DNA from 2 places in the Arthrobacter sp. Y3221114 genome. Region 1 is predicted to be linked to the other one. Evidence: predicted binding sites of a transcription regulator. Region 1 holds the regulator's gene; the other holds the start of a gene.
What was found. Region 1 encodes HspR, which represses chaperone genes until heat shock. Its sites were predicted from a motif close to AAGTTGAGTCNNNNNGACTCAACTT; they were not measured.
Positions count from the first base shown of each region.

Region 2: a site for HspR is predicted at 11,080-11,104, ahead of AC5RV3_RS10365 (ATP-dependent Clp protease ATP-binding subunit). Genes of this name have one in related genera too.

Region 1 is NZ_JBNHHW010000002.1:121,230-136,087, forward strand. It holds gene AC5RV3_RS04590 (DEAD/DEAH box helicase) at 1-1,243, opposite strand, end outside; gene trmB (tRNA (guanosine(46)-N7)-methyltransferase TrmB) at 1,481-2,392, shown strand; gene AC5RV3_RS04600 (anti-sigma factor family protein) at 2,426-3,088, opposite strand; gene AC5RV3_RS04605 (sigma-70 family RNA polymerase sigma factor) at 3,085-3,582, opposite strand; gene AC5RV3_RS04610 (COG4315 family predicted lipoprotein) at 3,816-4,376, shown strand; gene AC5RV3_RS04615 (heat shock protein transcriptional repressor HspR) at 4,482-4,904, opposite strand; gene AC5RV3_RS04620 (DnaJ C-terminal domain-containing protein) at 4,974-5,945, opposite strand; gene AC5RV3_RS04625 (nucleotide exchange factor GrpE) at 6,076-6,741, opposite strand; gene dnaK (molecular chaperone DnaK) at 6,744-8,618, opposite strand; gene AC5RV3_RS04635 (class I SAM-dependent methyltransferase) at 8,964-9,770, shown strand; gene AC5RV3_RS04640 (phytoene desaturase family protein) at 9,799-11,376, shown strand; gene AC5RV3_RS04645 (LysE family transporter) at 11,412-12,032, shown strand; gene pabB (aminodeoxychorismate synthase component I) at 12,163-14,193, shown strand; gene AC5RV3_RS04655 (GlxA family transcriptional regulator) at 14,255-14,858, shown strand, end outside.
Region 2 is NZ_JBNHHW010000004.1:157,155-172,012, reverse strand. It holds gene AC5RV3_RS10410 (nuclear transport factor 2 family protein) at 1-231, shown strand, start outside; gene AC5RV3_RS10405 (purine-cytosine permease family protein) at 254-1,663, shown strand; gene AC5RV3_RS10400 (cyclase family protein) at 1,680-2,312, shown strand; gene AC5RV3_RS10395 (glycine cleavage T C-terminal barrel domain-containing protein) at 2,377-3,600, opposite strand; gene AC5RV3_RS10390 (CarD family transcriptional regulator) at 4,033-4,557, shown strand; gene AC5RV3_RS10385 (pullulanase X25 domain-containing protein) at 4,675-5,358, opposite strand; gene AC5RV3_RS10380 (NAD(P)-dependent alcohol dehydrogenase) at 5,529-6,581, opposite strand; gene AC5RV3_RS10375 (TetR/AcrR family transcriptional regulator) at 6,685-7,404, shown strand; gene AC5RV3_RS10370 (ZIP family metal transporter) at 7,525-8,316, shown strand; gene AC5RV3_RS10365 (ATP-dependent Clp protease ATP-binding subunit) at 8,407-11,001, opposite strand; gene AC5RV3_RS10360 (LexA family protein) at 11,251-11,670, shown strand; gene AC5RV3_RS10355 (Y-family DNA polymerase) at 11,663-13,033, shown strand; gene AC5RV3_RS10350 (hypothetical protein) at 13,100-13,318, opposite strand; gene AC5RV3_RS10345 (hypothetical protein) at 13,391-13,825, opposite strand; gene AC5RV3_RS10340 (hypothetical protein) at 13,892-14,104, opposite strand; gene AC5RV3_RS10335 (NAD-dependent epimerase/dehydratase family protein) at 14,187-14,858, opposite strand, start outside.

The DNA of each region.
Region 1 (14,858 bases):
CGGTCGAGGTGCCACCGCCGCGCTGCGGCAGGTTCGCTGCCTGCTGCTGGGCCCGCAACTGCGGATCCACGGGTGCGGCAACCTCGCCCACCAGGTTCGCCAGCAGCTCCGAGGAAGCCGTGACGCTTTCGAAGGCTACGTCCACCCCGGCGGCCTTCATCAGCTTGCCGACTTCCAGCCGCTGTTCCGGCAGCGCCAGGGTCACGACGGTGCCGTCGGAACCGGCGCGGGCGGTACGGCCGGAACGGTGCAGATACGCCTTGTGCTCGGTGGGCGGATCCACGTGGATCACCAGTTCCACGTCGTCCACGTGCACGCCGCGGGCGGCCACGTCCGTGGCGACCAGCACGCGCACATGGCCGGAGGAGAACTCTGCGAGGTTGCGGTCGCGGGCGTTCTGCGACAGGTTGCCGTGCAGGTCCACCGCCGGGATGCCGGCGTCGGTGAGGGCCTTGGCCAGCTTGCGGGCGTGGTGCTTGGTGCGCGTGAACAGCACGCGGCGCCCGGCACCGGCGGCCAGCCGGTTGAGCACCTGCTTCTTTTCGGAGGCATCGCGGGTCACCAGCACGTGGTGTTCCATGGTGGTGACCGCGGCCTGCGGGTCGTCCACGGAGTGGGTCAAGGGGCTGGACAGGTAACGCTGCACGAGCTTGTCCACGCCGTTGTCCAGGGTCGCGGAGAACAGCATGCGCTGGCCACCGGCCGGCGTGGTGTCCAGCAGCTTCTTCACCACGGGCAGGAAGCCCAAGTCGGCCATGTGGTCGGCCTCGTCCAGGACGGTGATTTCCACCGATTCCAGCGTGATGATCTTCTGCTTCATCAGGTCTTCGAGCCGGCCCGGGCAGGCAATCACAATGTCGACGCCGGCGCGCAGCGCCTTTTCCTGGCGCTGCTGCGAGACGCCGCCGTAGATCACCGTGGTGTTCAGGCCCAGCTCGGCCGCCAGCGGCTCGATGGTGTTGTTGAGCTGGGTGGCCAGTTCGCGGGTCGGAGCCAGAACCAGGCCCAGCGGGCGTCCGGGTTTGCGGAAATGGGCGGCTTCGCGCTCGGCGAGCCTGGCCACCAGCGGCAGCGCGAACGCCAGCGTCTTGCCGGAGCCGGTGCGGCCGCGGCCCAGCACATCCCGGCCCGCCAGCGTATCGGGCAGGGTCTCGGTCTGGATGGGGAACGGAGCTTCAATGCCATCGGCAGCGAGCTTCGAAGCAAGGGACTTGGGCACGCCAAGGGCAACAAAAGTAGTCATAAGAAAGTGCGAATGTCTTCCGGTCAGTGTCCCCGCGGCAGGTTAGCCCAGGGTCGCCGAAGAAAAATCAGACAGTGCCAACCGCCCGGATCTGCCCGGTCACGTCGTTAGACGGATAGCGGCGGTGCAATTGAAAGCGTTCATCGACGCAGGGAAACGCGTCAAACTGCGCCTCCGAGTAGTTCAAGTCTAGCAGCACGTGCGGGCCGCCCGCGCACGGGCGATACTCTGGTGGGGATGACCAGCGACTCCCCCACCCCTGATGTTCCCGTGCACGACGACGGCGCGCGCCTCACGCAGCCCACCCACCTCGCCCGTCCGGTCAGCTTTGTACGACGCGGCTCACGGCTGCAGGGCCGCCGCCAGCAAGCCTGGGACGAATACGGCCCGAAGTTCGCCGTGGACCTCCCCCGGCACGGCGGCGACACCACCGTGGACCCGGCCTTTGTCTTTGATGCGGCGGCAGCTTTCGGACGCGAGGCACCTCTGGTCGTGGAGATCGGCTCCGGCCTGGGCGAGGCCGTCTGCCATGCCGCGGAGCAGCACCCGGAGTGGAACTTCCTGGCCCTGGAGGTCTACCGGCCTGGGCTGGCGCAGACCCTGCTGCGGATCGGCCAGCACGGCCTGTCCAACGTGCGTGTGGCGCAGGTCAACGCCCCGGACGCCCTCGCGACCATGCTGCCCGAGTCCTCGGTGGCCGAACTCTGGGTGTTCTTTCCCGACCCGTGGCACAAGACCCGCCACCACAAGCGCCGGCTCGTGCAGGAGAGCTTCGCGGGCCTTGCCGCCCGCGTCCTGCAGCCGGGCGGGATCTGGCGCCTGGCCACCGACTGGTCCGACTACGCGATCCAGATGCGCCGGGTCGCGGATGCCTCGCCGGACTTCCGCAACCTGCATGCCGGCGAGCGTACCGGCAAGGACAGCCCGTTGACCCAGGTCTGGGAAAGCGGCGTGGAAGGCGTGGTGGGCGGCGCCCCGGTGCGCGAAGGCAAGATCCCGGTCAGTACCGGCAATGCCAGCACCGGTGAAGGCATGGACGAGCTCGGCGGCTGGGCGCCCCGCTTCGACGGCCGGACCATGACCAGCTTCGAGCAGAAGGCCCACGACGCCGGCCGGATGATCTTCGACCTCGCCTACCGCCGGAACTGATCCGCAGGGACCTGGTTGCGGGCCTGCTCCTGCTCAGTCCGTAGCCACGGCCGCCAGCGTTGCGTCCGCCCCGCTGCGCAGTTCCACCTGGACGATCTCGTCGGTGTCCATGGCGCAGGCTGCGGTGAGCGTGGCGCGGCCCGCCGACGTCGCCTGCCAGGAAGCCACCTGGTAGGTGTAGCCGGTATCTCCGGTCACCCACAGGGTGAGCAGGCCGTCCCGCGGCAGCTGCTCCCCCGCTACCTGCATCTCGGTGCCCCAGGCCTTGTGCACCAGTGCCAGCTCCAGTTGCAGGCCGCCGTCGGCAGTCATCACATAACTCTCCGTCGCCGGCGGCTGCTGCTGCTGCTGGGTCAGCAACGGCCCGATGGCCGCCCCGGCGACCAGGCAGACACCCGCCACGGCCGCCACCAACCCGACCCACCGCCGTCGCTCCTTCCGCCGCCGGTTGGCCAGTTCATCCACCAGTTCCCGGGTGCGTTCCTCGACTTCATGCTGCGGCGGCGCCGCCAGCTCCAACGCTGCGTCGCGCGGCAGCGCGTCCAGCAGGTCGGGCAGCGATTCCAGCTCGTCGGCTTCCCTGCGGCACGCGGGGCAGGAGGCCAGGTGTTCTTCGAAGCCCGCCCGTTCGCGGCGGTCCAGCCCGCCCAAGACGTAGAGGCCGAGCAGTCGGTGCTGTTCCTCGTTGGTGTTCACGGCTGCCCCACCCCCATCTCGTCCAGTACGGCCCGCAGGGCCTTGGCCGCGTAAAACGCCCGCGACTTCACCGTGCCCAGCGGAATGCCCAGCGACCGGGCGGCTTCGGACGAGGTGAGCCGCTGGTAATGCAGGGCAAGGATGATGTTGCGGTGGTCGGGGCTGATGCGTGCCAGGGCTTCCTCCATGACCACACGGAGCAGGAGCCGCTCCAGCTGGTCTTCTTCGACGGCCGGCTCGTCCTCGCCCAGTCCGGTCTCTCCCGGCCGCCGGGTGCGGCGCCGGTAGCCGTCGATAATCACGTGCCGGGCGGTTTGGTACAGGTAGCCGCGCATGTTGTCGGTTTCCGGGCCGCGCTTCCACACCCGCAGGATCGTCTCCTGCACCACGTCCTCCACCTGGTCCGCGTCGGAGGTCGCGGCGCGCACGAACCGGCGCAGCGCCGTGGCATGGTCGCGGTAGAGGCGGGCCACGGCCTCGTCGTCCAATGCCACGGCCGCCTCCTCCCTGCCGGCAACCCCGGCCGCCTCACCGGCGGTCGCAACCTCCCCACGCGGCTTCCTACCGGGTACGACGACGGCGGCGGCGTTCCGGTTCATCCTGCCCACGGGATTCCCTCGCCCAACGTTGAACCATTGTGGGCGCGGCCGGCGTCTTTGCCAATAGCGGGCCGCGCCCCGCGGCACCGCGCTCCGGGCAGCGCCCGGGAGACGGCAAAGGAAGCCCCATGAAAATCACACAGACAGCCGCGACAGCCCTGCTGGGCGCTGCCATGCTGGGCCTCGCCGGTTGCGGAGGCGGTTCGGGTACGGAAACGCCCGCCGGCCCGGAGGCACCGCCGGCAGTCGAGACGCCGACGGCCGGCGCCCCCGAAATGACCACGCCGGCGGCCCCGGAGACAGACGGCGCGGAGACAGGCGGCGCGCAAGCGTCCGGATCTGCCTCCACCTTGACCACGGCCGATTCCGACCTGGGCGAAATCGTGGTGGACGGCGAAGGCATGACTGTTTACTACTTCACCAAGGACGTCCCGGACTCCGGCGAAAGCGCCTGCACGGGCGACTGCCTGGCCGCGTGGCCACCCGTACTGGCCGAGGAAGAGCCGGAACTCGACGGGGTCACCGCCGAGGTGGGCCTCATTGACACCCCCGACGGGCAGCAGCAGGTGACACTGAACGGCATGCCCATCTACTACTGGGCCCAGGACAAGGCCCCGGGAGACACCACCGGCCAGGGCGTTAACGACGTCTGGTACGTGGTCGCCCCGGACGGCGAAATGATCAAGTAGCTCCACGCCGCCATCCTGCCCGCAGCCGCCTGCTTGGGGCCGGCAGCTGCGGGCGTTCGATCATAGGCGCAGGCCGAACGGATCAGCGCTCCGGACGCCAGGCCATCAGCGCTGCGGACGCCAGACCATCAGCGCCTGGCTGCGCGGACGCGGCCGCTGGCCGCGGGCGAGCGTCACCACGTCCCCGGCCAAGCCGGCGGCGAACACCCGGCTGGAGTCGGTGCCTCGGCGCTGCCTGGCCATCAGCTCCTCGGAGAGGTCCCGGACCTGGGCCTTGAGGGCGGCGACCTCGTTTTCCAGCTGGAGGATGCGCTTGATCCCTTCCAGCGAGACGCCTTCCTGGGAGAGCCGCTGAACCTCGCGCAGGGTGTTCACGTCCTTCTGCGAATAGCGGCGCTGCCTGCCCCGCTGGCGCGACGGAGAGACCAGGCCGAGACGGTCATACTGGCGCAGGGTCTGCGGGTGCATGTCCGCCAGTTCGGCCGCAACCGAAATCACGAAGATCGGCGCATTCATATCGATGCTCATGGTGCTCTCCCTCCTGCGCTTCGCGCGTTTCCCGTCCGGCCAGTCCCGGCCGGTTGCAACTTCCGCCCGCTACAACCTGGCCTTGGCGGCAAGATTCCCGCGCGGGTCGGACCCGGCAGTCGCCGCCGCGAAGGCGTTGACTGCTTCTTGGGCCTCTTTCCCAAGGTTCTGCGGGACCACCACGTCGATGGTCACGAGCAAATCGCCGGTGTTCTTCGAGGTCTTCACCCCGCGTCCCTTCACGCGGAGTGTCCGGCCGGAGGGTGTTCCTGCCGGCACCTTGACCTTGACGAACTCACCGCTCAGGGTCGGAACGTCGATCTGCGCGCCCAGCGCGGCCTCCGGGAACGTGACCGGGACGTGGATCCGGATGTTGTCGCCGTCGCGCTGGAAGAACGGGTGGGGCTTGACGTTGACGGTCACCATCAGGTCTCCCGCGCCGGCGGGGCCGGGCTGGCCCTTGCCGCGGACGCGGACCTTCTGGCCGTCTTTGATCCCGGCCGGGATCCGCACGTCGATCACCTCGCCGCTGGGTTCGCGCAACCCGATGGTGGTGCCGTTAATGGAACCGGCGAAGGAAATGCTGGTGGTCGCTGTGCGGTCGGCGCCCCTGCGCGGCGGCTGCTGCTGCTGCGGGAAACCGCCGAAGCCGCCGAACAGATCGGCGAACTCCGGCGGCACCGTGCCCCCGGAGCCGGCACGGGTGCGGGTGCCTTGGCCGAACAGGTTGCCGAAGATGTCCTCGAAACCGCCTGCGCCCGGCCCGCCGGCGCTGCCGGGTCCCCCGGCGCTGAAGCGCGCGCCGCTGCCCATGGCGCGGATCGCGTCGTACTGCTCGCGCTCCCCCGGGTCCGAGAGGACCGAGTAGGCCTCGGAGATGTCCTTGAACTTCTTTTCCGAACCTTCATCCCCCCGGTTGGTATCCGGATGGTGGGTCCGCGCGAGCTTGCGGTACGCCTTCTTGATGTCCGCATCGGATGCGTCCTTGGAGACACCGAGGATCTTGTAGAAGTCCTTCTCGACCCAGTCCTGGCTAGCCATGCAGGCGCCTCCTTTCAGTTGTCACAAAGTCTATGGGCACGGGAGCCCCGGACGGTGACGGGTTGGCCTCCGACGGTCCGGAGGCCAACCCGTCATCTGCGGCTGGGCGCCGGGGCGCCCCCTGCCGGTGTCATTCCGCCGGTACGGCTACCACTACCTGGGCCGCGCGCAGCACGCGGTCGCCGGCCCTGTAACCCAGGCGCAGGACCTGGCTGACGGTGTCCATTTCCACCTCGGCGTCAGGCTGCTGCATCAAGGCCTCGTGGATGTTCGGGTCGAATTCGACGCCGGCCTCCTCGATGCGGGTCAGGCCATAGGTCCTGAGCACGCCGTCCAGCTTGGTGGCAATGGCCGCGAACGGGCCGTCCGCGAGATCGCCGTGCTGGCGCGCGGCGTCGATGTCGTCCAGGACGGGCAGCAGCGAGTTCAGCACACCGATGACAGCCATCTCGCCGGCCACCGCGCGGTCGCGTTCCACCCGCTTGCGGTAGTTCACGTACTCCGCCTGCAGCCGGAGCAGATCGTTCTTCAGCTCCTCGGCTTCCTGCGACGTGGTCCCTTGGGCAACAGATTCCCCCGCGGGGACCTCGGCGCCGTTCAGGATCTGCTCCGCCTGGGCCAGCGCGTCGGCGTCGGCGCCCTGGCCGGCCGCGGAAGTTGCCCCCGCAGCCGCGCCGGCATCCCCGGTTGCTCCCGCGGCGCCGCGGACCTGTCCGGTTTCCGGATCGATCTTGCGGTTGTCGCGGAAGTTCACCGGCTCTGTCTGGTGTTCTTCTTCGTTACCCTTTTCCGCCATGGTTACTTCTTCTCGTCTTCGTCGACCACTTCGGCGTCCACGATGTCCTCGTCGGCCGCGCCGGAGCCGGCCTCGGAGGAACCGTCACCGGCGGCTGCACCGTCGCCGGCCGCGCCGGAGGCCTGCGCCTGCGAGTAGATGGCCTCGCCCAGCTTGGTCTGGGATGCCTGCAGCTTCTCGAACGCGGCCTTGACCTCGTCGTCGTTGTCCTGCTTTTCCAGTGCGGATTTCAGGGCGTCGACGTCGGACTTGACCTCGGTCTTGACCTCTTCGGGCAGCTTGTCGTCGTTGTCGGCGAGCAGCTTGTCCACGGAGTAGGCCAGCTGCTCGGCCGAGTTGCGGACGTCGGCGGCCTCGCGGCGCTTCTTGTCCTCGGCGGCGTGCTCTTCGGCCTCCCGCACCATGCGGTCGATGTCATCCTTGGACAGCGCGGTGCCGCCCGTGATGGTCATCGACTGCTCGGCGCCGGTGCCCTTGTCCTTGGCGGAGACGTGCACAATGCCGTTGGCGTCGATGTCGAAGGTGACCTCGACCTGCGGCACGCCGCGCGGCGCCGGCGCGATGCCGGTCAGCTCGAAGGTGCCCAGCGGCTTGTTGTCGCGGGTGAACTCGCGCTCGCCCTGGAAGACCTGGATGGCCACCGACGGCTGGTTGTCATCGGCGGTGGTGAAGGTCTCGGACCGCTTGGTCGGGATCGCGGTGTTGCGCTCGATCAGCTTGGTCATCACGCCGCCCTTGGTCTCGATGCCCAGCGACAGCGGGGTGACATCGATCAGCAGGACGTCCTTGCGCTCGCCCTTCAGGACGCCGGCCTGCAGGGCAGCGCCCACGGCCACGACCTCGTCCGGGTTCACGCCCTTGTTCGGCTCCTTGCCGCCGGCCATTTCCTTGACCAGTTCGACGACGGCGGGCATCCGGGTGGAACCGCCGACCAGCACGATGTGGTCGATGTCGGAGACCTTGATGCCAGCTTCGGTGATCACGTCGTGGAACGGCTTCTTGGTGCGCTCGAGCAGGTCCGCGGTCAGTTCCTGGAACTTGGCCCGGCTGAGGTGCTCATCCAGGTGCACCGGTCCCTCCGGCGTGACGGAGAGGTACTGCAGGGAGATGTTGGTGGAGGAAGCCGAGGACAGCTCCTTCTTGGCCTGCTCGGCCGCTTCCTTCAGGCGCTGCAGGGCGATCTTGTCCTTGGACAGGTCGGCGCCCTTGGACTTGGCCTGCTTCAGCAGGAAGTCGACCACCCGCTGGTCCCAGTCGTCGCCGCCCAGGCGGTTGTCGCCGGAGGTGGCGCGGACCTGGATGGTGGAGAAGTCGTCCTCGTCCTTGCCCACTTCCAGCAGGGACACGTCGAAGGTGCCGCCGCCGAGGTCGAAGACCAGGATCAGTTCGTCTTCCTTGCCCTTGTCCAGGCCGTAGGCCAGCGCGGCTGCGGTCGGCTCGTTGACGATGCGCAGCACGTTCAGGCCCGCAATTTCGCCGGCTTCCTTGGTGGACTGGCGCTCGGCGTCGTTGAAGTAGGCCGGAACGGTGATGACCGCGTCGGTGACCTTCTCGCCCAGGTAGGACTCTGCGTCGTGCTTGAGCTTCTGCAGGATGCGGGCGGAGATTTCCTGCGCGGTGTAGTTCTTCCCGTCGATCTCGGTCTTCCAGTCGGTGCCCATGTGGCGCTTGACCGAGGCGATGGTGCGCTCGATGTTGTTGACGGCCTGGCGCTTGGCGATCTCACCGACCAGCACCTCACCGGACTTGGAGAATGCGACGACGGACGGCGTGGTGCGGCCACCCTCGGCGTTGGCGATGACGGTGGGTTCGCCACCCTCCAGAACAGAAACAACGGAGTTGGTGGTTCCGAGGTCGATACCTACTGCACGAGACATACGCGTGTCCTTCCTTTGCGGCCGCTTTCGCGGCCTCGATTACTGTGGCGGCCCATCACCCGGGCGTACCCGGGCGGCGCCGCTGTGGGCGGCAGCCGATGTGAGCCTTCTGCACTCAAGTTTACTCGGACGACGGCCATTGTCAATCAAGTTGAGCGCACCGGACTCAAGTTTGGCTCGATGGGTAGCGGGACCCGCGGCGGGCGGCAGCGGCAGGGCGGTTGTTTGGCGGCCATCATCGCCGCCACCGAAGCCGCCTGTTCCGAGGTCACCGCGGCCGACAAATAGCGCAACATTCCGGCACGGCAGCTACGTGGCCGCTGGGGCGCGGAGTAGTCTCCCACTATGAAGGACGAGGTCTACTCACACGGACACCACAAGAGCGTGGTCAAAGCCCATGCGATCCGGACGGCCGAGGACTGCGCGGCGTACCTGCTGCCGGAGCTCAAGCCCGGGATGATGCTGCTGGACGTGGGCTGCGGCCCGGGCAGCATCACCGTGGACCTGGCAGAACGGGTGGCCCCGGGACAGGTGACCGGATTGGACCGGTCCGACGACGTCCTGACCCAGGCGGCCGAACTCGCCGCCCTGCGCGGGATCGAGAACGCAACCTTCGTCGCCGGCAACATCTACGACCTCGAGTTCGACGACGATACTTTCGACGTGGTGCACGCCCACCAGGTCCTCCAGCACCTGACCGACCCGGTCGCCGCGCTCTACGAGATGCGGCGTGTGGTCAAGCCCGGCGGCATCGTGGCCGTCCGGGACGCCGACTTCCACGGCATGAGCTGGTACCCGGAACTGCCCGAACTCGACGACTGGATGGACACCTACCAGCAGCTCGCCCGCGGCAACCGCGCGGAACCGGATGCCGGCCGGCACCTCATCTCCTGGGCGCAGGCGGCAGGCTTCCACGACATCACTCCGTCGTCGTCCAACTGGCTGTATGCCACCGAGGAGCAGCGCCGCTGGCAGGGCGACGTCTGGTCCGAGCGGGTCCTGCACTCCGGCTACGCCGAACAGTCGCTGGAGCGGGGGCTGATCGACCGGGCCGGGCTGGAACGCATTGCCCGCGGCTGGCTGACGTGGGCAGCCGCCCCGGATGCGTGGTTCCTGATCCCCAACGGCGAGATCCTGGCCCGCAAACCCTGATCCCCGCCGGCGGGACGGAAGGACTGACATGCCCGAGCACTACGACGTGATCATCGCCGGCGGCGGCCACAACGGCTTGGTGGCGGCCGCCTACCTTGCGCGCGCGGGGCGCCGGGTGCTCGTGCTCGAACGCGAGGACCAGGTCGGCGGAGCCGCGGTTTCGGCAGAAGTCTTTCCCGGCACCGGGGCCCGCATCTCGCGCTATTCGTACCTGGTCAGCCTGCTGCCGCGGCGCATCATCGAGGATCTGCAGCTGGACCTGCGGCTGCTGCGCCGGCGCTTCTCGTCCTACACCCCCCTGCCCGGGGCCGCGACGGGCCTGCTGGTGGACAACCAGGACCCGGACGCCACCCGCTCGTCCTTCGCCGCGGTGGGCGCGGCAACCGACTTCGAGCCCTTCACCGGGTTCTATCAGCGCACCAACCGGCTGGCCCGGGCCCTCTGGCCCTCGGTCACCGAACCGCTGCTGCGCCGCTCCGAGGTGCGCAGCCGGGTCGGCGACGACGAGGCCTGGCACGACTTCATCGACCGGCCGATCGGCGAGGTGGTCGAGCGCAATTTCGGCTCGGACCTGGTCCGCGGGGTGGTGCTCACCGACGCCCTGATCAGCACCTTTGCCGGCGCCCACGACGCCTCGCTGCAGCAGAACAAATGCTTCCTGTACCACGTGATCGGCGGCGGTACCGGTGACTGGGACGTGCCCGAGGGCGGCATGGGTGCAGTCACCGCGGCGCTGGAAAAGGCGGCCCGCAGCGCCGGCGCGGAGCTGCGGACCCGGGCGCGGGTCACCTCCGTCTCCCCCGAGGGCGAGGTGAGGTACGACGACGGCGGTGCGGGCGGCGTCGTCGTCTCGGCGGAACGGGTACTCGCCAACGTCTCCCCCGCCGTGCTCAACGGGCTGCTGGCCGCCGGCGGCGCCGGCCCGGCCACCCGGCCGGACGCGGCTCCGGAAGGCGCGCAGGCGAAGGTGAACCTGCTGCTGTCCCGGCTTCCGAAGCTGCGGGAGGGCTCGGTGGCGCCGGAGGCGGCCTTCGGCGGCACCTTCCATATCAACGAGTTGTACTCCCAGCTGGAAGCGGCCGCTGCCGAAGCGGCCGCGGGCCGGGTGCCGGTTCCGCTGCCCGCCGAGATTTACTGCCACTCCCTGACCGACCCGTCCATCCTCTCGCCCGAACTGCAGGCAGCCGGCGCCCACACGCTCACCGTGTTCACGCTCCAGACCCCGCACCGGCTGATCACCGAGGAGAACAACGACGCGATGCGGCAGCGGCTCCAGGACGCCGTGCTGGCCTCGCTCAATTCCGTGCTCGCCGAGCCGATCGAGGACTGCATCCTGCGCGATCAACGCGGCGAGCCGTGCATCGAAACCAAGACCACCCTGGACCTCCAGCAGGCGTTGAACATGACCGGCGGCAGCATCTTCCACGGCCCCCTGGACTGGCCGTTCGCCGAAGACGACGAACCGCTCGACACGCCGGCCCGGCGCTGGGGCGTGGCCACGGCGCACGAGCGGATCCTGCTGTGCGGGGCCGGCGCGCGGCGCGGCGGCGGAGTCAGCGGCCTGGGCGGCCACAACGCGGCCATGGCCGTGCTCGAGGCCCGCTGACCGGAAGCGGCCGGGCCGCACCGTAGGATCATCTGGTGCAAATCTCGTTATGGCTGGCGCTGCTCGGCGCCACCGTGGTCATCAGCTTCACCCCCGGCGCCGGTGCCATCAACACCATGAGCAACTCGCTCAATGCCGGCTTCCGCCGCTCCATCTGGGGAATCCTGGGCCAGCAGGCCGCCCTGGTCGTCCACGTGGTGATCGTGGCGCTGGGCCTGGGCTTGCTGGTCTCCAATTCGCCGATGCTGTTCGCCGCCATCAAGTACGCGGGTGCGGCGTACCTGATCTACCTGGGCCTGCGCCAGTTCTTTGCCAAGCCGACGGGCGGCGCGGAAATCGAAGAGTCGCGCCGCAACGAGCCCGCCTTCTCCATGTTCCGGCGCGGTCTCTGGGTCAACCTGCTCAACCCGAAGGCGATCGTCTTCTTCCTGGCGTTCATGCCCGGCTTCATCCGGCTGGACCAGCCCCAACTGCCGCAGTACTTGATCCTGATCGCCACCGTGGTGGTGGTGGACATCCTGGTGGTGTGGTTCTTCTTCGCCGCCGCGGCCCGGTCCTTCCAGCGCTTCACCCGGACAGTGCGCGGGCTGATGTTGATGAACCGGGTCTTCGGCACCTTGTTCATCGCCGTCGGCCTCATGCTGGCGTTCCTGTAGCCGGGTTCTCATAGACTCGAAGACATGTATCGCAACATCGCAGTCAGCGCCGGCAGCCCCTGCCGCCGCGATACGGTCCGGGGGCATTCCCCGGGCCGGGCCGCTACCGCGTCCGGCTGCGGGGAAACCCGTGCGCACTAAGCCCGTCCTGATCGCCGTCGACGGGCGCTCGGGGGCAGGCAAGACAACGCTGGCGGTGGAACTGGCGGCGATGCTGCGGGTCCATCGCACGGTATCGCTGTTCCATCTGGAGGACATCTACCCGGGCTGGCACGGCTTGGCCGGCGGGCAGCAGCGGTACTTGGAGACCGTGCTGCGGCCCCTGGCCGCCGGGGATACCGCGCTCTGGACCGCTTGGGACTGGGACAAGGACGACGACGGCGCCTCCCGCACCACGGAGCCGGCCGACGTGGTGGTGTTCGAGGGCGTCGGTGCCGCCCATGCCGCCGCCCGCGGGCTCCTCGACGCCGTGATCTGGCTGCAGGCGCCCTCCGCCGACCGGCGCACACGCGCCCTGTCCCGGGACGGCGCTACGTATGAACCTTTCTGGGACGTCTGGGCCGACCAGGAAGAGGCCTGGCTGGCCGCCGACGACGTCGCGGCGGCGGCGGACGTCGTCGTCGAATCCGGTCCCTCCGGCACCGATCCCCGGCAGGTGCTCCGAGCGCTGGCCTCGGTACCGGCCCTCGAACACGCCCTGGCCCCGGAGCGGGCGGCCCGCGAGGGCGTCCGCCTGGTCGCCGAACGCCTGGCCGCTTACCCGGACGCCGAAGGCATCTACCGGCGCCTGTACGCCGGCTCCGGCCGCAGCGTCTGGCTGGATAGCTCCAACACCCACGAATCCGCTGACCGAAACCGGATCAGCATCCTGGCCGACGACGGCGGCGGCTTCGGCGCCTGGGCGGAACACCGCAACGGCACCACCGTGGTTGGCCAGGGCAACGCCACGGCCCGGATCCGTGGCGGCTTCTTCCGCTGGCTGGACACCGTGTGGGGACGCCGCATCGTCACCCTGCCGGACGAGGTCCCCGGGAGCTTCGCCCTGGGCTGGATGGGCTACCTGGGATACGAGCTCAAGCGCGAGACCGGGGGCGCGGACACTGGCGCCGCGGCACCGGACGGCGCGCCGGATGCCGCGCTGCTGTTCGCCGGCCGCGCCATCGTGCTGGACCACGAGCGGCGGTGCACCTGGCTGCTCGCCCTTGCCGGCCCTTCCGCGGGGGACGGCGCCGCCGACTGGATCGCGGCGACCGCAGCGGTGATCCGCGGCCTGCCGGCAGCCGCCGGCCCTACCCCGGATCCGGTTGCGCGTCCAACGGCCTTGGGCTTCCGGTCCCGCGACACGCGCGAAGCCTACCTGGCCAAGATTCGGGAGGCGCAGGCCGAGATCGCCGAGGGCAACACCTACGAGGTCTGCCTGACCACCTTGCTGCACGCGACTGCGGCGGAACAGCTGGATCCGCTGGACACCTACCTGACCCTCCGCAGCCGCAATCCCGCGCCCTTCGCCAGCCTCCTGCGGTTCGGGCGGCTCACGGTGGCCAGCACGTCGCCCGAGCGTTTCCTGGGCCTCGATGCCGGCGGGCGGCTGCGGGCCGAACCGATCAAGGGCACGCGGCGCCGTCTTGCGGATCCCGACGCCGATGCCGCCGTCGTCGAGGAGCTCGCCGGCAGCGCGAAGGACCGCGCCGAGAACATCATGATCGTGGACCTGCTGCGCAACGACCTGAGCCACTTCGCGGTGCCGGGCTCGCTGCAGGTCAGCAGGCTGTGCGCCATCGAGTCCTACGCGACGGTGCACCAGATGGTGTCCACGATCGACGCGCAGCTGTTGCCCGGGGCGGTGCGGGCCGAGGCCGTGGCGGCGGCGTTTCCCGCCGGGTCGATGACGGGCGCACCGAAGATCAGCACCATGGACATCCTGGACCGGCTGGAGACCGGACCGCGCGGCGTCTACGCCGGTGCCGTGGGCTACTTTTCGCTGGACGGGGCGGCGGACCTGTCCGTGGTGATCCGCACCCTCGTGATGGACGGCAACCGGCTGAGCCTGGGGGTTGGCGGCGCGATCACGGCGGACTCGGTTCCCGAGGACGAATGGGACGAGGTCCGGGCCAAGGCCTACGGGGTGCTTTCCGCGCTCGGGGCAGCGTTCCCGGAGTAGCGCATAACTGTGCCGGTAGACGTGGACGGCTCGTGGAGCCGGTGACCAGAATCGAGGAATCGTGGAAGCAGCCGGTGGCGGGATGACCGCCCGGGTGGGCATTTTGGTCTTCGACGGGGTGAAGCTTCTCGATGTCGCCGGCCCGGCGGAGGCATTCGCCGAGGCGAACCGCCTCGGCGGCTCCTACGAACTCATTTTCCTGTCACCGGACGGGAATGACGTCGCCTCGTCGGTAGGGCTGCGGGTATCGGTGGATGCCGTCGCGGCCGGCGCCGGAAACTTCCACACGGTCCTGGTAGCCGGCGGGGATGCCCTGCCCGAGCACCAACTTCACGCCGGGCTCGTCGCCGCCGCCGGACATCTTGCCGACAACACCCGGCGAATGTCCTCGATTTGCACCGGCGCCTTCGTTCTGGCGGCGGCGGGACTGCTGGACGGGCGCCGGGCGACGACGCACTGGAAACACACCCGTGAGCTGGCCAGGCGTTATCCGGCAACGCGGGTGGAGCCGGACGCCATCTTCGTCAGCGACGGCCGGATCCACACTTCGGCCGGCGTCACGGCCGGCATCGACCTGGCCCTTGCGCTGATCGAAGAGGACCACGGCCCGGATCTGGCCCGCGAGGTGGCCCGCTCCCTCGTGGTGTACATGCAGCGCTCCGGCG
Region 2 (14,858 bases), on a different contig from region 1:
GGGTGGCGCGTGCTCGCCTGCGGATCCACGAACCAGCACGTGACGGCCTTCCCCGGCGGCGCGGTCTTCGTGCACGATGTGGCAACGACCGTTGCCCTGCCAGACGGCGAGGACTCGTACCTTGAGCGTGAAACGATCGTCTTCCGCTACGGCGACGGCGGTCTAATCGCGGTGCACGAGCACCTCTCACCCATGCCGCCCGCGGAGCAAGTCCAGGCCCCGCCACCTTAATTTCGTTCGTCCGAGGACCATCATGAACCTCTACCAGCGCCTCGATACCCACCTGCAGCAGAATGCGGACGGCTTCGGTCCCATCCGCGGCACGTTGTCGACACCCCGCATCGGAATGATCTGGCTGGCCGCCAACTTCGTGGTCACCACCCTGCTGACCGGCACGCTGTTCATCCCCGGCATCGACTTCGGCGCCGCCATCTGGCTGATCGTCATCGGCACCCTGGCCGGCGCCGTTGTGCTGACGCTGATCGGCAACATCGGTACCCTGACCGGCCTGCCCACCATGGCCATCACCCGCGGCGCCTTCGGCACCCGCGGCAGCCTGTTGCCGGTGGCCGCCAACGTGATCATCCTGATGGGCTGGAGCTGGGTGCAGGCCATGCTTGCCGGAGTCACCGTCAATTACGTGGTGGCGCAGCTGACCGGCTTCTCAAACCCCATCCTGTTCGCCGTGCTGTGCCAAACCCTGGTCGTCTGCCTTGCCATCCTCGGGCACGAGGGAATCGCGAAGGTAGAGCCGTGGCTCGCCGTCGTCATTCTCGCGATCATGGTGTACGTCTTCACCACCGCCTTCACCACGTTCGGCCCGGCAGAGTTCGGCGGCATCGGCGTCGACGCGTCGCTCGGCTACACCAGCTTCGTGGTGCTGGACATCGTGATCGCGACGGCCATTTCCTGGACCGTTCTGTCCGCGGACTTCAACCGCCTGGCCAAGTCCAGCAGCGCGGGCATCCTTGGCTCCGGCATCGGCTACACCGTTTCCACGGTTCTGGCCATGTCGCTGGGCGCCACCGCCATTGGTTACGTGATTCTCTCCGGCGAGCCGGCCGCCGAGTTCGATCCCACTGTCATCGTGGCTGCCTTCGGCACGCCGCTGGCCATTGTGATCTTCATGTCGGTCATGGCCACCAACACGATGGTGGTCTACGGGATGGTCACCACGATCGTGAACGCCCAGTCCCGGTGGAAGCTCCGGTTCCTGCCCACAGCCCTGGTGGTCGGCGTCACCTCGATAGCCGGTTCCACCTGGTTGGCCCTGTTGAACCAGTTCACCGACTTCCTGGTCACGATCAGCGCGTTCTTCGTGCCGGTGTTCGCGATCATGATCGTGGACTACTACATCATCAAGCGCCGGAGCTACAGCCGCGACATCCTGAGCGAAGGGGGCGGAAGGTACTGGTACACGGGCGGGGTGAACTGGGCGGCCATCGCGGTATGGGTGATCGGTGCCGCGGCCTCCTACGTGCTGACCTACCTGTGGCCCAGCCCGGTCGGTGCCACCATCCCTGCCTTCTTGCTCAGTTTCCTGCTGTACCTGGCCCTGTCCATCAAGAGCCGCGAACGCTTCGCCGGCGAACGGGCCGGCCACCTCGCTGAGCAGCCGGGAGCGGTGCCCGGCGCCGAATTGCCCAGCGCCGGGGGAGACTGAGCGGGCCGTGAGGTGCGTGGACCTGACCCATCCCGTCTCCTCGGGGATGCAGGTCTTCCCCGGGGACCCGCAGGTGAAGATCGCGCGTGCGCTGACCATCACGGAGAACGGAGTGGAAGTCTCCGAACTGCAGCTGGGCAGCCACACCGGCACCCACTTCGATGCACCGTGCCACAGCATCGAAGGCGGCCGGACCACCTCCGAGGTGCCGCTCGACGAACTTGTCGGTGAAGCCCTGGTTTTGCAGGTTCCGGGCCTTGCCGCGGGGGAAGAAATCCGCTGGCACCAGCTGGCCAGCCAGGTGCCGGGCAACGTGCCCGCGATCGTCGTCGTGGCTACCGGGTGGGACCGCCACTTCGGCACCGAGGCCTACCTGGACCACCCGGTGCTGTCCCGGGCGGCAGCGGATGAACTCAGCCACCGGGGCATGCGCGTGCTGGCCGTGGACACGCTGAATCCCGATCGCACCCTGCAGCCTGCCGAGACGTTCAGCCTCCCGGTTCATGAGCTGGTGCTGGGATCAGACGGCCTGATCGTGGAAAACATTCGGCACGCCACCACGCTGCCCGCCCGCTGCCGGGTCGGCTTCTTCCCGCTCAAGCTGACCGGAACAGATGGCGCTCCGGTCCGCGCCGTCGCCTGGACGTAGCCTCGAACGACGGCGGAGCCCGCCTCTGGGAGGTGGGCTCCGCCGTCGTTGTGGCTTTACTGTTTCAGTCCTTGGGCGTGGCCTTGGCGGGGTCGACGAAGGGCTTTTGGACGACCTGGCCTTCGCGGACTCCCTGGGGCGTGTGAATGGACAGCGTGGTGCCTTCGCTGCTGAGGTTGATCGGCACCATGGCCAGGCCGATGTTGCGTTCCAGACGCGGGGAGTGACAGGCGCTGGTGACCTCGCCCACGGGGGAGCCGTCGCCGATCGAGACCGGGAAGGGCTCGATCATGGAGCCGTCGTTGTAGCTGCCCAGCGGTTCGCCGCCGATCTCCACGCCGACCATCAGCCGGTCAATGCCCTTTTCCCGGATGCGGCCGAGAGCTTCCTTGCCCACGAAGTCCGCTTCCTGGTCCAGATCCACCATCCAGTTGTAGTCGTAGCCGACTTCCAGCGGGTTGGTCTTCAGGGTGATGTCGCAGCCGTAGGCCAGCATGCCCGCCTCAATCCGGCGCATGTGGCAGGGCCCGATGACCCGCAGGTCGTGCGCCTGGCCCGCTTCCCAAATGGTGTCCCAGAGGCGGCCGGCATTTTCGGTGGCGTTGTAGAGGTAGATCTCGTAGCCGACCTCGCCGGTGTAGCCGGTCCGGCTGACCACCACGTCCATGCCGTTCAGGGTGTGGTGCTGCATGTAGTAGTACGGCATGTCCAGGATCTGCGGGCCGAACAGGTCGGACATCAACCCCTTGGCCTTGGGGCCCTGGATCTGGACGGGGGCCACATCCACTTCCTCCACGGTGACGTCCCAGCCGCCGGCGTGCGCCAGGCCCATGGCCCATAGGTGCACGTCGCTGTCCGCCAGCGAGAGCCAGAACTTGTTTTCCTCGACGCGCAGCAGGATGGGGTCGTTGATGATGCCACCGTCGGCCGCGGTGATGAAGGCGTACTTGCACTGGCCCACCTCGCACTTGGTCAGGTCCCGCGGGGTGAGCATGTTGGTGAAGTCGAAGGCCTGGGGGCCGCTGATCTGCAGCTGCCGCTCCACGCCGACGTCCCACAGGGTGACGTCATTCAGGAGTGACCAGTACTCGCTGACCGGGTCGCCGTAGTGGCGCGGGTGGTACGTGTGGTTGTAGACGCTGTACGCCGCGACGCCGTGCTCCCGCGACTTCCAGAAATAAGGGGACTTGCGCAGCCGGGTGTAAAGCGTGACGGCCGGGTTGGGATTGACGCGGGATGAATCGGTGCCGTTGATCTGGGCGGAGCCAGAATCGAGAATCTCCGACATGTGGGCTTCCTCCTTCGAGGTTCTGGCGCCAGCCGGACCTGAAGTAAGTTGCGCATGGTGCGCAACTTTGCGCCATGTGAGACTGCCATCGTGGCAGTCGTGCCACCGGGGAGTCAAGGGGTAGCCCCGACCGCCTGCCCGCGCCGCAGCGTCCCATCCCCCCGCGCGACCCAGGCCCCGCGAGGGGCTCCACCAGCCGGGATCCACGGGTACATAGGCGGCACGCGTGAGATAATTAAGACAGCCAAGCTCGCGGATTCGGGGCGGGTCCATCCGCATGGTCTCGATCCGGTCCGCGTGCTCACTGATGCCGAATCCCCGGTTTACGGACCGCAGGTTCGGAGGTGGGACGACCGTCTGGCGCGAGGGCCTCTGCTGCCCTCCGTCCACTGATGTCGAGTGTGGCGCTCGTGCGAATCAGAGGACTCTTGAATGCATTTTGCTGAAGGTCAAACCCTTGTTCACCCACACCACGGTCCGGCCATTGTCCAAGGCATCAGGACCCGGGCCTCGCGGCAGGACGCGGAATGCCGCTACGTCATGCTGGAGGTCAAGAACTCGAACCTGACGGTCGGCGTTCCGGTCGAGAAAGCCGAGCAAGTCGGCCTGCGGGCAGTCTTCGACGAGGGACAGCTGGAAGCACTGTTCGACGTGCTGCGCGCCCCCTCCCAGAAGGAGGATCCGCAGTGGTCCCGGCGCTTCAAGGACAACCAGGAACGGCTCCGCACCGGCGACATCTTTGTGATCGCCGGCTTGGTCCGCGACCTCACCCGGCGGCTGCACGCCAACGGCACCATGTCCCACGCCGAGAAGGACATGCTGCAGTACGCCAAGAAGCCGCTCGTCACGGAGATTGCCCTGTCCAAAGGCATTGAGCCGCAGGAAGCCGAAGAGATCCTCGTTGCCGTGGCGACCTGCCCGGTGCCGGCGGCGGAGGAGCTGGCCGCCAGCGCTTGAACGACGACGGCGCGCATGGCGGTGCGCATGACGGCACACGGCGACGGCGCACGACGACGGTGCGACCGGCCGCGGATCATGCGACTCGCGACGGGTCAGGCGCGGGTTACGACGGCGTCAGGCGCGGACCAGCCGGGATGCCGCAGCCAGGTCATGAGTGGCGTGGTCGTACGCGATGGTGAGCGCGCCGCCGTCGTGCTCGAACTCGTGGTTGGCGCCGTCCGGGAGGCCATACGCCCCGTAGTTTTCCTCCCACGAGCCGTTCAGCGCGAACTTGAAGGCATACCGGCCGGCGGGCAGCTCGGCGTCCAGCTTCCACAGGCCGTCGGAGGCATCAAAGAGCATCTGCACCGCCCCGTCGGCCGGCTCCCAATCGCGTTCGGCGCCGAGCAGCACGCCAAAGTCGCCAACTACGGCGACTCCCGCAGGCTGCCCGGTTGGAAGCGTGGGCTCCGCTGCCGGCGGCGACGGTTCCGGCAGCGGGGTTCCCGCGGCGAGGGCCGTGGCCAGGTTTGCCGCGTCGGGAAACGCGGTGACCGCCCGCAGTCCCTCCTCGGTGATGGCCCACCCGCCGCGGCCCTTGGCCATCCAGCCGGCTTTCACCAGCCGGGCGGTCGCCGTCGTCAGGTTTTTAAACCCGCGGGGCACGCCGCCGCTGAGCAACTCCTGTTCGTGCGCGGTTGGCGGCACGCGCCGCAGCGCCTCGCTGATGACCTCCCTGGCGTCCGGCCGGGTGCCGGTCGCGGCTGCGGCCGCCAGAATCTCGAGGACAGGTTTGAGACGCAGATGGGTCTTGAGCATGGCCGTGGCTCCTTCGCGGTCTGCCGGAACTGGTGACGCTCCCAGTCTGCGACCCGTCCACGCCGAGCACCACTATTTGGCGTTGTGTGTCGGCTCCCCTAAGCGTGCAGCTCGCCGTAACCGGAGCCGGCGGCCCGGAGCATTGGCAGGTTAGCCCCCTGACGCTCCGGCTACAACGTGATGACCACCTTGCCCCGCACCTCGCCCGCCTCCAGGCGGCGTAGTGCTTCCGGCATCTGCTCCAGCGGATAGGTGTGGTCGAGCACTGGTTTCAGCTGCCCCGAGTCGATCAGCTCACTCAGCCGTTCGAGATCGGAGGAGGTCTGGCGCGCCATGAACATGACAACACGCTGCCGGTTGAAGAGGGACAGGAACATTCCGCCCAGCGGCCTGAACAGGCCGCCGGTCCACCGGTCGCCGTGTTCGCCGCCGACAATAACCGCCGTGCCGGCAGGGGCGAGGGCCCGGCGCACGCGCGACAGGGACGGGTTCCCGGCTATATCCACGATCACGTCGTACCGGTGTCCTCCTGCCGCAAAGTCTTCGCGGGCGTAGTCGATGACGGTCTCGGCGCCGAGGCTTCGCACTAGCTCCACCTTGGCGGCGCTGCACACGCCGGTTACCGTCGCGCCCAGGGCCGTGGCTATCTGCACGGCGTAGGTGCCGACGCCGCCGGAGGCTCCGGTGATCAGTACCCGGTGCCCAGCCTGGACACGGCCGATGTCCCGCAGCGCCTGCAGTGCTGTCACGCCGGAGACCGGAAGGGCCGCGGCCTGCTCAAAAGTGAGTTCTGCGGGCTTGGGGGCCAGCAACGACTCCGCTGCCAGCGCAAATTCCGCGAAGGAGCCTTTGCCGAAACCGAAGACCTCGTCCCCGATCGAGAATTTCGTGACGGCACTGCCTACGGCCGCTACCGTTCCCGCGACGTCAAGCCCGGGGACCGGATTCTTGGGGGACTTCCACCCGGATACAGCGCGGACCGGATACGGCAGGCCGGTGGCCATGTGCCACGTGCCGCGGTCCAGACCAGCGGCGCGAACCTTGATGAGGACTTGGCTTTCGCCGACCTCCGGTACGGCGATATCGGCCGGGTGCAAGGCGTCGGTAATTCCGTACCGGGTCTGCACTATTGCGCGCATGGTGGGTCGTGCCGGGGCGGGGGAGACGCTGTCACGCAGCGGCTCCGTGTTGGCCGCCGAAGGGGAGGATTCTGCTGGTTCCATGGGACTTCCTTCTCGAGGATGTGGATGACGTGGAGCCCAAGTACTGCCGTACAAAGTACGAAGGTACCGTACAAAGTACGGGAATGCTATAGTCGCGGGAACAATGATCAAAAAACCAGGCAGCGCCCCCGCAGAACGCGTTCCGCTCAGCAGGGAACGGGTGCTCCGCGCCGCAATCGAGATCGCCGACGGCGGCGGGTTGGCCCGCCTCACGATCCGCTCACTTGCCCAGGCGCTGGACGCCAAGCCGATGTCGCTCTACCACCACGTCCGCAACAAGGACGAGATCCTCGACGGCATTGTCGATGCCGTCTTCGAAGAGATAGAACTGCCGGTCGCCGGGAGGGAATGGAAGGCTGAGTTGAGGCGGCGCGCAGCCTCGGCCCGCGCCGTGCTGCGACGCCATCCGTGGGCCATCGCCTTGATGGAATCGCGCACGACGCCCGGACCGGCAAACCTGCGCCACCACGATGCAACCCTGGGCACCCTTCGAGCCGCCGGATTCTCGCTGCCGCTGGCAGCCCACGCCTATGCGCTGCTGGATGCATACGTTTACGGGACGGCTCTTCAGGAGGCGTCCTTGCCTTTCGACGGCCCGGACAGCTTGGCGGAGGTCGCCGGGCCAATGGTGGAGATGTTCACCGCCCAGGACTATCCACACCTGCGCGAGCTGGCCGTGGAGCATGTGCTGCAGCCCGGATACGAATTCAGCGACGAGTTCGATTTCGGCCTCGACCTCATAATCGGCGGCCTTGCAGCGTCCCTGCACGGCTCCGGGCCCGGCGAAGAATCATCAGAGAGGGCCGAAGCGCCCTCGCCCTGAACCATGGGGTTGCGGGGAAAGCCGTAGCGGCTGGCACCGGGGAATCCGGATCCGGGGTCGAAGAGCCGCCGGTGCCCCGCCAATGTTCCGCGGCTGCTGCCGTTTTCCTATACTGGCGGGATGGGAATGCCGGTGCTATTCGGCGTCGTGGCTTCCAGCGCATTGGTGCTGGGCGCGTTCATCGGTGTGAAGTTCGAGCTGCCCAAACGTGTGCTGGCGATCCTTTTATCGTTTGCGGCCGGTGCGCTGATTACGGCGTTGGCATTTGAACTGTTTGAAGACTCCTACGAGCGTGGCGGCATCTGGCGCGCGGTGATCGGCCTGGGCGTTGGGGCAGCGGTGTTCACAGCGCTGAGCGCGCTGCTGGACCGATGGGCGCAGCCCTCGTCCCGTTCCACGCCGGCCGCCGAGTACCAGGGCAGCGCCAAGCTGGATACCAATGCGGCTGCCGCGGAGCATGCACCTACGGCCGAGACCACCCGGGGCACTGCAGGCCTGGCGCTGCTGGCCGCGGTCACGCTCGACGGCGTGCCGGAGAACCTCGCGATGGGTGTGGCTTTGGGCGAGGGTACCGGCGGGTTGGCCCTGCTCGCTGCGATCTTCGTCTCCAACCTGCCCGAGGCGCTGGTGGGAGCCGCTTCCATGCGCAGCCAGGGCAAGTCGGCGCTCGCGGTCATCGGGCTCTGGAGCGCTTGCGGAGTCCTGCTGGTCATCGCCGTCATCATCGGTGCGGGCCCGCTGTCCGCCACCGACCCGGAATCCATCTCGTTGCCGCTGGCCTTCGCGGCCGGGGCGGTGATTGCCTCCTTGGCCGACACCCTTATGCCCGAGGCCTACGAACACGGTGGCCCGGCGGTCGCCATGAGCACGGCCGCAGGGTTCGTTTTGTCCTACGCACTGTCGCTGGCGTGAGCCGGAGGCAGCGGTGGCGGGGCACCCCATCCGGTGGAGTGCCCCGCCGTCGCCCCATCGCGGCCAGCCCCTGTCGTGCGGTCGCCGCAGCTACGCCGCCGCGGCCATGCTGTCCGCTGCGACCCGCAGCCCATCGTCGCCGGAGGCGACGCGGATCCGCCCGCCTTCGGTAACGGCCTCGGCCACCAGCAGGTCCGCGATCCGGTCATCCAGCTCTCGCTGGATCACTCGGCGCAGCGGCCGGGCGCCGTATTCGGGCTCGTAGCCGGCCTCGGCGATCCACGCCACGGCGTCCTCGCCAACCTCCAGCTCGATGCCTTGGGCCGCCAGCCGGGCCTCGGTCTTTCGCAACTGCAGCCGCACGATGGAACGCAGCTGCTCCTGCTCCAGCTTGCGGAACAGCACGATCTCGTCGATCCGGTTCAGGAACTCCGGCCGCATGGTTTCGCGCAGCCGGCCCATCACCCGGGCGCGCAGATCCTGCGCGCTCCCGAAGCCGTTCACGCCGTTGTTGGCGGTGAAGCCCAGCGCTCCGCCCTTGCTGGCCAGGAACTCCGACCCGAGGTTGGAGGTCATGATCACCACGGTGTTGCGGAAGTCCACGGTGCGGCCCTGCCCGTCGGTGAGGCGTCCGTCGTCGAGGACCTGCAGCAGCAGGTTGAACACGTCCGGATGGGCCTTCTCCACCTCGTCCAGCAGCACCACCGAGTACGGGCGCCGGCGGACGCGCTCGGTCAGCTGGCCGGCCTCGCCGTAGCCCACGTAGCCCGGAGGCGCGCCGACCAGCCGCGAGACGGTGTGGCGCTCGCCGTATTCACTCATGTCGAAGCGGACCATGGCGTCCTCGTCGCCGAACAGCGACTCCGCCAGTGCCTTCGCCAGCTCGGTCTTGCCCACGCCGGTGGGACCCAGGAACAAGAAGCTGCCGACGGGCCTGCCCTCGTCCCCCATCCCGGTGCGGTTGCGCCGCACCGACTTGGCGATAGCGGTCACAGCGTCGTCCTGACCGATAACCCGGACGTGCAGGTCCTCCTCCAGCCGGGCCAGCCGCTGCCGGTCGCCCTCCGTCAGCCGGGCGGCCGGAATGCCGGTGGCGCGGGAGATGATCTCGGCGATCTCGGCCTCGCCCACCACATCGGTGGGCGCGACGCCGGGGCGGGCCCCGCCGTCGTGGTCTTCGGCGGTTTCGGAGGCCGGCTGGTGGGCTGAGGCGGCTTCCAGCCTGGCCTGCAGCTCTTCGATCTCGTCGCGCAGCTTCGAGGCGTCCTCGTAGCGTTCCTCGGCGACGGCGGCGTTCTTGGCCGATTCGAGCTCTGCCAGCCGGCCGCGCAAAGCCTCCACGTCGACGCGCGGGCCGCGCCGCAGGCTCAGCCGCGCTCCGGCCTGGTCGATCAGGTCGATCGCCTTGTCCGGCAGGAACCGGTCGGTAATGTAGCGGGAGGACATCTCGACGGCGGCGCGGATCGCTTCGTCGGTGTAGGCCACCTGGTGGTGTTCCTCATAGCGGTCCTTCAGCCCGGACAGGATCTGCACGGCGTCTTCAACCGAGGGCTCGCCGACCATGACCGGCTGGAAGCGGCGCTCCAGGGCGGGGTCCTTCTCCACCTTGCGATACTCGCCCAGCGTGGTGGCGCCGACCAGGTGCAGCTCACCTCGTGCCAGCCGGGGCTTGAGGATGTTGCCGGCGTCCATGCCGCCCTCGCCGCCCCCGCCGGCGCCGACGACCGTGTGCAGTTCGTCGATGAACACGATCAGCTCGCTGTCGGCGGCGCTGATCTCGTCCAGGGTCTTGGTCAGGCGTTCCTCGAAATCGCCGCGGTAGCGGGTGCCGGCCAGCATGCCCGGCAGATCCAGCGATACCACGCGTTTGCCGCGCAGCTGCTCCGGGACGTCGCCGGCCACGATGGCCTGCGCGAGGCCTTCGGCGATGGCGGTCTTGCCCACGCCGGCCTCGCCAATCAATACCGGGTTGTTCTTGGTCCGGCGGGCGAGGATCTCGATGGTCTGGGCGATCTCGTCGGCGCGGCCAATCACCGGGTCCAGCCGGTCCTCCCGGGCCTGGGCGGTCAGGTCGGTGCCGAACTGGTCCAGCATGGGCGTTTCCGCCTGGGGATTGGCGCCCGTTTGCGGCCCGGCGGTTGTGGTGGGGCCGACGGCCTGCGCCGCAGCTTCCTCCGCCGCCTGCTGCAGCGCCATCGGGGTCACGCCAGCGCCGGCCAGGAGCTGGCCGGCGGGGGTTTCCTGGTTCAGGACGAAAGCCCCGAACAGGTGCTCGGGGTCGATGTACGTGGAGCCGAACGCGCGGGCCACCTGGTGCGCGTCCAGCAGGGCACGCTGCGCGGACGGCGTCAGCGACGGCGTTTCACGGGTCGGGGCGGTCTTTTCCGGCAAACCCTGCTCGGCGGAGCGCGCGATGGCCTGCGGGTCGGCGCCGGCCAGCTTGATCTGGCTGGCGGCCGGCTCCTGGCGGGCCATGACGTGCAAAATGTGCAGGGCGTCCACCTCGATGTGGCCGAGGCCCGCTGCAAACCGGGCTGACTGTGCCAGCACTTCGTGGGTGCGGCGGCTGAGCAGGCGGGTGAGGTCAACGGTGCGGGACTGGGCCGCCCGCTGGCCCTGCAGGTAGCGGGCCAGGAACTCGTCGAATGAACCGTTGCCGGAAGCTGGTCCGAAGAACAGTGGCATGGATAATCCTCCTGTGAACGTGAGTGCCTTCGACTCATGTTAACGCCTTCGAGTGATGATTATTCCAGAAGTTCCGCAAACTTGAGCGAAGGCGACTCACCTGCGCGGGGCTGGTGGCCCCGTCCACCTCGTGCGACGTTCCCGGTGAGCGATGCAACGGGCGGGCGGTTCGGGCAGCGGGGGATGGGCCCGGCGGAGGGCCGGTGCTAGTGTTGTCTTCGAAGCTTTGTTCGAAGACGGGGGTCCGGGATGTTCGGTTTGGAGCAGCCGTGGAATGCGTCGGCCGGCCCCGAAACGGGCACCGGAACGCCCGAGGACGCGCGCGGTTTCCCGTCGCCGGCGCGGGACTACTTCCACGGCGGCATCGATCTGAACCGGCACTTGATCCGCGACCGGACCAGCACCTTTGTGATGCGGGTGGCCGGGAACTCGATGGCGGCCGCCGGGATCTGCGACGGCGATGAGCTGATCGTGGACCGCTCGCTGACCCCGCGCGACGGTTCGGTGGTGATCGCGGTGCTGGACGGGGAATTGGTGGTGCGGCGCCTGCATCTCACCACGGACGGCGTGCGGTTGCAGGCGGACGACGGCGGTGTCCCCACCGAGGTGGGCGAACTCGCGGAGCTGAGCATCTGGGGCGTCGCCACCCGTTGCCTGCACCATGTCTAGCGGCCCCGCATTGGGGTCCGGCGCCGCGGCCCCCGGCCAACCGCCTGCGTCCGGCGTAACCTCCGGCCAGCCGCCCGGATCCCGGCCCGGCGAACGGATCGCGCTGGTGGACGTCAACAATTTCTACGTCTCCTGCGAGCGGGTCTTCGATCCATCCCTCGAGGGGCGCCCCGTCGTCGTGCTCTCCAACAATGACGGCTGCGTGGTGGCGCGCTCCGAGGAAGCCAAGCAGTTGGGGCTGAAGACCGGGACGCCGTGGTTCCAGGTGGCGCCGCGGGCCAAGGCTTGGGGGCTGGTCGCGCGCTCCAGCAACTACGAGCTGTACGGGGACCTGAGCGCCCGGGTGATGGAAGTGCTAGGCCGGTTCGGGGCGTGGCAGGAGGTCTATTCGATCGACGAGTCTTTCCTGGGCCTGCCCGGCGATGAGGACCAGTTGGTGGAAACTGCCGGCCGGATCCGGGCCTCCGTGATCCGGCAGGTGGGCGTGCCGGTCAGCGTTGGCGTGGCCCAGACCAAGACGTTGGCGAAGTTCGCCAACCACGTTGCCAAGCGGAATCCCCAGATGGCCGGGGTGTGCTCGCTGGGCTCGATGCCCGCTTCCGACATCGCATGGATCCAGTCGCGGGTGCCGGTCACCGGGCTGTGGGGCGTGGGCGGGCGGACCGGGAAACGGCTGAACGCCCTCGGGATCGAGTCGATCGCGGACCTGAGGGCCGCGGACCCGCAGGCGATCCGCAAGAAGTTCTCCGTGGTGCTGCAGCGAACCGTGCTGGAACTGAACGGGACGCCCTGCATCCCGCACACGGAGGAGCGGGCCGACAAGCAGCAGATCATGTTCTCGCGAAGTTTCTCCACGCCGGTGACCACGCTCGAGGAGATGGACCAAGTGATGGCGGTTTACGCCCAGCGCGGGGCGGCCCGGATGGCAGCCGAGGGACTGCGTGCCTCGGTGCTGACGGTGACGGCGGGGACCAGCAGGTTCGCCGGTGGCGAGGCGGCGTTTCCCGCGGCCAGCGTCCACTTGTCGACGCCTACGCAGGACCCAATCCAGCTGACCAAGGCTGCCGTGGCTGCGATGCGCGGTTGCCTGGTGCCCGGCGCCCACTATGTCCGGGCCGGGGTGCTGTTGTCGGGGCTGGAGCCTGCCGCCGGGCAGCAGACCTTCGACCCCTTCGTCAGCGATTTGGAACAGCGGAACATCGGCGACCTGTTGGGCGCCGTGCGTTCCAAGTTCGGCGAAGCCGCGATCGGTCTCGGTCAGGGCGGGCTGGCCGCCCCGGCGGCGTGGTCAATGAAACGTGAGTTCTCCTCGCCGCGCTACACCACCGAGTGGAGCGACCTGCCCGTGGTCAAGGCGGATTGATCCACGAACGAAACGGGGCATGGCAGCGGCCGGAATCTCGGCGGCCGCTGCCATGCCCGCGGTTGATCAGTCGCTCGGGCTGGTGTCGGTCGTAAGCCCGCGGTCGTCCGGGGTTTCCCGGTCTTTCTCTTCGGCCGGTCCGGGCGCGATGTTCATGCCCTCCTTGCCCTCGGGCTCGGGGGCGGAATCAACCGTCTCCTCTTGAGTGTCCGGCGCCGACGGATCTGCCCCGGTTCCCGACTGGTCCCGCGGACCCTTGACCTGGCCGTTGTCGTTCTCGGTCATGCCAGTCCTTCCTTCTGCCGTTGCTGCAAGCCAAGCCCGGAGAGGGACTCGCTTGCCCAAGTCCCGAGCAGGTCACACGCCAGGCGGGCGCAGGTCGTCGTCCCTGTTACTGGTGGCGGGTCCCCCTGGCATGGCGCCTCCCTCGCCCGTCCAGCTCTGCCCGAGTTCGTCGCTGTGCGCCGGATCGGAGACGGTGTCGCCGAGGGTGGTCGTCGGGCCGGTGGTGGCAGTGGTGCCGCCGCCGTCCTTCCCCGAACCGTGGTTGCCGGGCAGCTTGGCGGATGCCGCAGACCCGGCCTTCTTGGCCGCTTCGGTGACACGGTCAGCGACACCCGGGGCCTTCTCCTTGACCATGCCGGTGGCTTCGTGGACTTTTTCCTGAACCGCCGGATTCTGCCAGAACTCCTGGGCCTTGGCCTTCAGCGAATCGTAGGCGGACCTTCCGGATTTCGAGCCGAGGACGAATCCGAGGGCGATGCCGGTGCCGAATGTGAGTTTCCCTTTCACAGCGTGCTCCTGTCAGTAGACGGTTGGTGGGCGGTGCTAGGTAGACCGTTGGTGGGCGTTGCCAGGTCAGCCGGGGAAAGGCGCGTTGGGTGCGTCCTCTCCGTACGCTTTCTTGACCAAGTCGTCGGCGACCTTCTCGTCGCCGTGGACCGGGATGTGGGCCTCGTCGGCTTCCTTGTCGTCGCCGTCGTCGAGGCCACCTGCGCCGGCGGGCTGGCTCGGATCTTCTTCATTCAGGTCGTCCGGGTGTTCCGGGCGCGGATTCTCATTCGGATTCATCAGGTTCTCCTTCTCGAGCGGGTCGTCCTGTGGGATCAGACCGGGCATTGCGCTCATCGCGCGGCATGCCCATGGGGCCACACTACGCGCCGGTCCTCGGCTTCGCACGGGTCCAGCGGCTGCGCGGGCGCATCGCGGGGGATTCCGTAACCCCTCCGGCCTTGGCCATTCCCGCCAGGACTTCACGGATCGCCGACAACGAATCCACCTGCGGCACCCAGCCGAGTTCGTCCCTGGCCCGGCTGGTGTCCATGACCGGAGCGTAGCGGGCCATGTCCACCCAGCCGGGGTCGCTGGCCAGCAGCCGGACGGACCACGCGGCGCCGACCAACTGTCGCACCAGCGGCACGGGAACGGGCAGCCAGCGCCGGGCGCCGAACAGGGAGGCGACGAGGCCGGGCGTTACCACCGGCTCGGCCGCAACGTTGAAGGCGCCCCTCGCGCCCTGGTCCAGCACCCGCCAATAGGCGTCCGCCACGTCATTGGCATGCAATGCCTGGAAGATGCACTCCTCGGGAAACGGGAACAGCGGCAGCCGCAGCCGATTGATGAAGAACTTGGGGATCCACCGGCCCACAAAGTAGCGGCCGATCTGGCTGCCTGCCTCGGCTTGGAATATCAGGCCGGGCCGCAGCCGTGCCACCTTGATTTCCGGGTGGTCGTCGGCGAACCGGTCCAACAGCGCTTCCTGCTGGCCCTTGAACCGGCTGTAGTGCGAGCTGGCGATGCCTCTGGCCGGCCAATCCTCGCGGAC